DNA from 2 places in the Undibacterium sp. Ji83W genome. Region 1 is predicted to be linked to the other one. Evidence: riboswitches for the same ligand, from Rfam matches in the RefSeq annotation. Region 1 holds a riboswitch; the other holds the start of a gene.
The links. A riboswitch is a leader RNA that binds a small molecule or an ion and turns the genes downstream of it on or off. The one in region 1 is predicted to bind glycine.
Positions count from the first base shown of each region.

Region 2: it holds a riboswitch for glycine, as region 1 does, so the genes downstream of both, gcvT (glycine cleavage system aminomethyltransferase GcvT) here and ACO0LD_RS03940 (hypothetical protein) in region 1, are expected to answer to the same signal.

Region 1 is NZ_JBMPOZ010000001.1:869,554-872,968, reverse strand. Features, by position in the region: gene ACO0LD_RS03950 (C39 family peptidase) at 1-458, opposite strand, end outside; gene ACO0LD_RS03945 (hypothetical protein) at 503-1,252, opposite strand; gene ACO0LD_RS03940 (hypothetical protein) at 1,443-1,676, opposite strand; glycine riboswitch at 1,728-1,844, opposite strand; glycine riboswitch at 2,045-2,136, opposite strand; gene ACO0LD_RS03935 (tetratricopeptide repeat protein) at 2,313-3,415, shown strand, end outside.
Region 2 is NZ_JBMPOZ010000001.1:425,001-428,415, forward strand. Features, by position in the region: gene gcvH (glycine cleavage system protein GcvH) at 1-304, opposite strand, end outside; gene gcvT (glycine cleavage system aminomethyltransferase GcvT) at 397-1,527, opposite strand; glycine riboswitch at 1,600-1,722, opposite strand; glycine riboswitch at 1,734-1,822, opposite strand; gene ACO0LD_RS01955 (pectate lyase family protein) at 2,264-3,415, shown strand, end outside.

The sequences.
Region 1 (3,415 bases):
TTATACACTTCATAGCCTGTGCCGACCATGATATGGCCGCCGCCATTGGTCCAGCCATAGCGGATGACAAAGGGGCGGTTGGCATTGATGTCATTGACCACCGTGTTCCATGACGATGCATAGCTATAGGCAGTATTTGACACCCCCCAATGTGCCAGGATGTTTTGCACGCTGCCGCCGCTGCCGTACATGGAGTTAGGCTGGTTGGCGTTGCTGTTCCAGTTAAAATTGGTATTGCCACAGGCGTAATTCAGGCCATAAGCCCAGTTCACGATCTGGCACTGGCTGGGATTTTGATTGTAGAAGCTCAGCAATGCCTTGCTGCTGCCTGCCCAGCACCACTGGCTATGCTCTTGCGTGACCAGCGGCACATTCAATGCACGGTATTGCGCATAAACGCTGGGTATGCCCAGCATTGCTCCCAAGACGAATATGAGCTTTAACAGATTTTTTTTCATGATATCTCCGTATTTATTGTAGGTATATTCAGATGGTTGCTGGTTTAGCGGAAGCTGTCGATATTGCGTTTGACACTGACACGCAAAGGTTCAAGAATGTCGCTTTGTTCCAGCAAGCCATTGTTGGCAGATTGTGTGCCAAGTTTTTCACTGCGCTGTTGCAGCAGCAAAGTCTGACGTGCTGAATGCAGGGGGGCAAAGCGGGCACGTGCATCGGTAGGCGAAACTACTTCCAGAAAATCCGACATGGCTTGATAGACACGGATAAAGCGCAAGTTGGAGCGTGTGCTATTGCCGTGTACGGCAATAGCTGCATCGACGTCCTTGGCCAGCACTGCGCCACCATACGAAGTTACACCCCAGCGCCCGTTGTTTTGCCGCAGTGTTGCCAGACCTATCGGTGTGTCATTGAGGGTGATGACAAAGCGCCATTCGCCGGTTGCTTTTGCCATGCTGCGCAAATCACCACGGCCATTCATGACATCTTGCGGCGGCAGGCTATAGACTGGAAAACCATAGCCTATCTTGGCATCCTTGAGGTCTTGCACATCATTGACTTCGAGCGGGAATTCAGGCGGCAAAGTGCCGCCGCGACGCTGCACATTGAACTGCACAAACTCGGCAAAATCGCGTTGCGCAGCAGCACTGACCAGACGTGCCTGATCAGTTGTTCCACCAATATCGCTGGTCACATTTTGTGCCAATAGTGAAGGGCTGGCGACAGCACAACTGATACTGAGTATCAAAGCGGCCAGGGTGGATTTTTTGAATCTTGAAACAGGGTGAAAATGCATGATGATTTACTCCTTGGTTAAATTTAGACAATAGCTCGCCCATTCAAGCGGACTGGGCGGCTTGAAACACGGCATGGCTGGGCATGCCGGACAACATTCCCGCGCAAACGGGAATAGGGGATCAGCTTATAGAGCGGTTCAGAACTCTATAACCAGAATTTTTATTAGAAAGAACTTGAGCTGGTCAGCGTCAATAATGAATGTGACTACACTGCGGTCGTATATCGTGTGAGAGAAAAAGACTTGTGGTGATACTGAGATCATCTTTGTAGTTAGGGACATCATGGCTGGCTGCGTGCTGAGTATCGCGCATGCTGTTGAACACGGTTTTGCAATCAGTGTAGAACCCGGTTTTATAGATGGACAGCGCGCAGGCGGCCGCCATCGCGGTGACAGTGTCACCGTTCAAATGGATGAATTTCATGGTATGCAGACTCCAGACGTCAAAGGGATGTCCGTGCGCAGTTACGCAACGGATACCCCCTCTGTCCTGGACCTGAGAGATTTCGCCTGCGCCTGCTGGTAAGGTCGCAATGCTTGCTCCTTCGGTGTGCCTGGCGACGTAGTCAGGCAGCTCTTCAGAGTTGGCGGAACTCATTTCATAAATAATAATGAGGTGCGCTTGATTCATAAGGCTGTCAGCCTTATGAATCAAACCCTTCGGGAACTGGTGATTTGGGCGCATTGCTGTGTTGTATTGCTTGCCAAGGCATGAGCCTTGGCCGCACACCACGCCTTGCACTGCATCCCAAATCGCCTTGTTCGCACCCACCCTTATTCATGAAATGAGTTCCAATGATAACGGTCCCTTTTGCCTGAGAGTTTCCGGGGCGGTTGCTCCTTCGGCGCTGTCCTTATTTGACAGTCTCTCCCGATATCATTTTTTTCGTAATGTGCTCAACCTGTTGTACAAGTTGTAGAAATGAGCATAGTGCACACATTACTCATTTGCAAATCATTTTTGATGTCAAATGGTTTATTTTTCTGTTTTCATGGAATCTGTGATTTGTATCCCACATGAGTATCTGCGTTTGGCTTTTACTTGACTGTCAGGCTATGATTGCTGAATATTTCAATCACCTCACCATCCATGACTCAGCAATTGACTGGCAAATCCCGATTAAAAGAATGTTCAATTTTGCGTGAACTCAGCCTGGCCTGTGCAATGGCATTGGGCTTTTCTGCCATGCACGTCCATGCACAAATCAAACCCGCCGCGCAGGATGCTGTCAATGACAAAGTGAAGGAAAGCGCCTGGCTGTCTGATCCTGCATTGACACAGTTGGTGCAAAAAATGGTGGAAAGCCGTTTCATGCCTTATAAGGTGGTGGGGCAAAAAAGTGACAAGGACATGCTCAGCTATAAAGCCTACTTCCATCCCTTCCCCAAGGATATGGAGAGATTTTATTCTTACTGGGGCATGACGGCAGAATGGTATATCGCCCGCAAAAACAGCATGGTGCAAGAGGGCTATCAAGAAATCTGGCACCAGTCTTTTCGCGATGCTGGAAATACCGAATTGCATCAGGCTGTGTGGATGAAGCGATCAACAGAAAATCCTGAACTGCAAAAACTGGGCAGCAATTATGCTGATGAAGAACATGAGCAAAACATCCTGGTTGGCATGCTGTGGCGCGGCGAATTCAAAAAACTCGATATTGCACTGGATAGCGCGTTTGCACAAAACAAGGCTGGCAGGCTGAAGTCAAATACCCTGTATAAGCGTTTTGGCACTTTGTCGCGGTTGGACAAAGATTTTCAAAAGCAGTTTGACGTCTGGGTAAAATCCAGCATGTATGGCTATGCTTATCTGGCACGCGGCATGTTCTTGCAGCAGCAGGCATGGGACGCTCGTGGTGATAAACTGGCCGCCGAAACCAGTAAAAAACAGTTTGCTGATTTTCATAAATTATCCAGCGTGGCAAGGGTAGACCTCACCAAAGCCAATGAAAAAATCAAGTCTTGCGCTATCTGCGCAGGTGAATTGATAGTCAATAACAGGGCACTTGGCATTAAGGAAGGTGACAACGCCTTGCTGAAAAACGCGCTGCAATATGACCCCAAATTGTATTCGCCAGTGTATGCCTATCTGAGCAAATTGCTGCCTCAATGGGGCGGTTCTTTTTCTGAGATGGAGACTTTCATCGGCAACATCAGAAAGAC
Region 2 (3,415 bases), 440 kb from region 1:
TGAACAGCCATGCTGCAAACGCATCAGCATTGATGGATTCTGGTGCATCGGCCAGTGCTTCATTGATGGCAACAACTTCACCAGTCACTGGTGCATAAATATCACCAGCTGCCTTGACGGATTCAACCACTGCACAGTCCTTGCCTGCTTCGAGTGCTGTGCCAACTTTAGGCAGGTCAACGAAAACGATATCGCCCAAAGCATCTTGAGCAAATTCAGTAATGCCGACAGTGATCGTGCCGTCTGCTTCTGTGCGTACCCATTCGTGGGATGTGGTGTATTTCAAGTCTGCTGGTACGTTCATGATGGGCTCCAGTTAAATAAATTGTTTTAAATAATAATGAGTGGCTAATCAATAGTAGTCAGTACCAGTAGCTGTACTGACTGCAGATCAAATTATACGGCCAGGATTTTGCCGTTACGGACAAAAGGCAGTTTGACAACAGATGCTGCCAATTGCTTGTCACGGATAACAACATGCACAGTATCGCCTACCGACACACCCATAGGCAAACGCGCCAGTGCAATTGCCTGCTCCATGGTGGGGCTGAAAGTGCCGCTGGTGATTTCGCCTTCGCCTTGTGCGCATACCACTTTTTGATGGGCACGCAGGATGCCGCCTTTTTCACGCAGGATCAGGCCCAGGAACTGGGCGTTCTGTCCTTGTGTTTGCAGTGCTTGCTTGCCGACGAAATCACGTTCGCTGACCAGGTCTATGGTCCATGCCAGACCAGCATCGAGCGGGTTGACTGTTTCATCCATGTCCTGACCATACAAATTCATACCAGCTTCCAGACGCAAGGTGTCACGCGCACCCAGGCCAGCAGGTTTGACACCGGCTGCAACCAGGGCATTCCAGAAATCAGTCACACGGTCAGCAGACACGGCAATTTCAAAACCGTCTTCACCGGTATAACCAGTACGTGCCACCATGACTTCACCAAAGGAAGTGTCGGCCACGATGACTGCGTTAAAAGGTTTGATTTCTGCACTGGCAGCTTTGGTCTCTGGCAAGACTTCCCATGCCTTGGCGCGGGCGTTCGGGCCTTGCACTGCCACCAGGGCAAAAGCGTTAGCACCATCACGGCGCTGGGTAATGGTCAGGCCGCTATTGGTTTCTGCATTGCGGGCATTCATCCAGGCGATGTCTTTTTCTGCGGTGCCAGCATTGACGACCAGGCGGAACCAGTTTTCGCTGAAGAAATAAATGATGAGGTCGTCGATGACCGTGCCTTCAGGCTTCAGCATGCAGGAATACAGGGCCTTGCCCGCTACCTGCAATTTATCGACATTATTGGCAACCAGGTCACGCAGGAAGCTGCGTACATTTTCACCCTGCAAATCGACGACACACATATGGGATACATCAAACATGCCGCAATCAGTGCGCACTGCATGATGTTCTTCGATTTGGGAACCATAGTTGACGGGCATGTCCCAGCCGCCAAAATCAACCATTTTTGCACCAGCCGCACGATGGGCTGCATTGAGGGGAGTTGCCTTGAGTGATGTCGCTGCTTGCGTCATGAGTGCCTCGCTACCAGATTGAAGGGACGAACAAACGCATGCCGACGAATAAACGCCGCATGCGCTGAAATCGCATACCCCTCTGTCCTGGTACCTGAGAGATTACGGGAGCCATGTATGTTTGCTGCCCGCGCGCACCTTCGGTGGGTAGTCCGGCGAATTGCTGTGCCGCTACCGCTCTCCAGAGTTGGGGCAACTTTTAACTACCCCGTTGATCAGTCCTTTGTGCCTGAGAGTTTTTTGGGTATTAGCCCCTTCGGCGGCAACTTTCGTCGCGCTCTCCCGATCAAGTAGCGCGATTATATAAGGCTTGCAAGGGCTTGGATAGTTGAGCGTGGAAATATTTACAGAAAAGTCGCTGGAATAGTAAAAAAATGAGCAAAACAACAAGCCAGGACAAAAGCAACAAGATTGCGAGCAATAAAACCACTTATAAAACTTACGCGAAACTTACTACAAAGACCTGATCAGCAAGAGCAACCAAAGCCAGACCACTATCAATTTTGACGCTCTTCCCTGTGTTAATTTGTAACTATTGTTTTAAGAGGAAACAATCACGGGAATGATCAGCATCCATTGTTACCCTAGCTCCGATTTTATTTCTATTGTGCAAATATTCGCTTCACCAAATTGAATGCCAAAGCAGATCTTTTAATACAAAAGAGATCAGTTGCGCAGAGGTTTGGGGTAAGCGATTTTTTTTTAAAACTGACGAAGCAAAAAACCCGGAGGGAAAATGAATAACAAAAAATTGAATTTGATCGCCTTTGCCATCATCGCAGCAGCTGGCAGTGCAGGTAATGTCTACGCAGCAGACTGGCCTTCCGGTTTTTCCAAATGTGCCGATGAAGGCGGCATCTGCAAAGTAGGCGACAAAGCACTGCAGGTATCGTTTGGATTGAAAGACAAATGGGTGGTCAAATCGCTGTCTGGCAATGTCAGTTGTACTGCCGCCACCTTTGGTGTCGCCGCAACTGCTGACACCAAAGAGAAATGTGCCGTGGGACCAGCTGGCGCGCCAGATACTGGCGGTGGCAGTGGCTCAAATGACGGTCCTGGCTCTGGCTCTGGCACAGCGCCAGCCGGACACAGCGGCGGCTTTGCCGGGCTGGTCACTGGTGGTGGCACAGTGGCAGCAGTAACCGTCACAACAGCAGCACAAATGCAGGCAGCGCTTGATGCTTATAATGGTACCGGTGGTCTGGTGATACGCTATAACGGTACTTTTGATTTCCGCACTATTCCTGATGCCTGCACACAATGGAAAAAAGCCAAAGGCGCGATAGTCGAAATCAAGAATAAAGGCAATGTCACGATTGAAGGTAGCAATGGCTCAGCGGCTAATTTTGGCATCGCCGTCAAAGGTGGCGCGACCAATGTCATTATCCGCAACATGACCATAGGCTTACTGCCTGGTTCTATTGATGCCATAGGCATTGAAGGCCAGAGCGGCAAATTCCCGGGCTATGTCTGGATAGACCACAACACCCTGTTCAGCTCTCTTGCTGAATGCCCGGGCGCGGGCGATCTGGAGTTTGATGGTTTGGTGGATAATAAAGCAGGTGCGCACCACATCACTTACTCATACAACTACATTCATGATCATCACAAAGTGGGCTTGATCGGTTCCAGCGACAGTGACGCAAGTGACCGCTACATCAGCTTCCATCACAATTATTATAACAACGTAGGCTCACGCCTGCCCCTGCAGCGCGGTGGCTATACTCACATCTATAACAATCTGTATAGCAATATCAAAACCTCGGGCATCAATGTGCGCATGCAAGGTTATGCTCTGATCGAAAGCAACTATTTCGAAAATTCACAAAATCCTGTGACTTCACGCGATAGCGATGTGATTGGCTATTGGGAACTGCGCAATAATAAT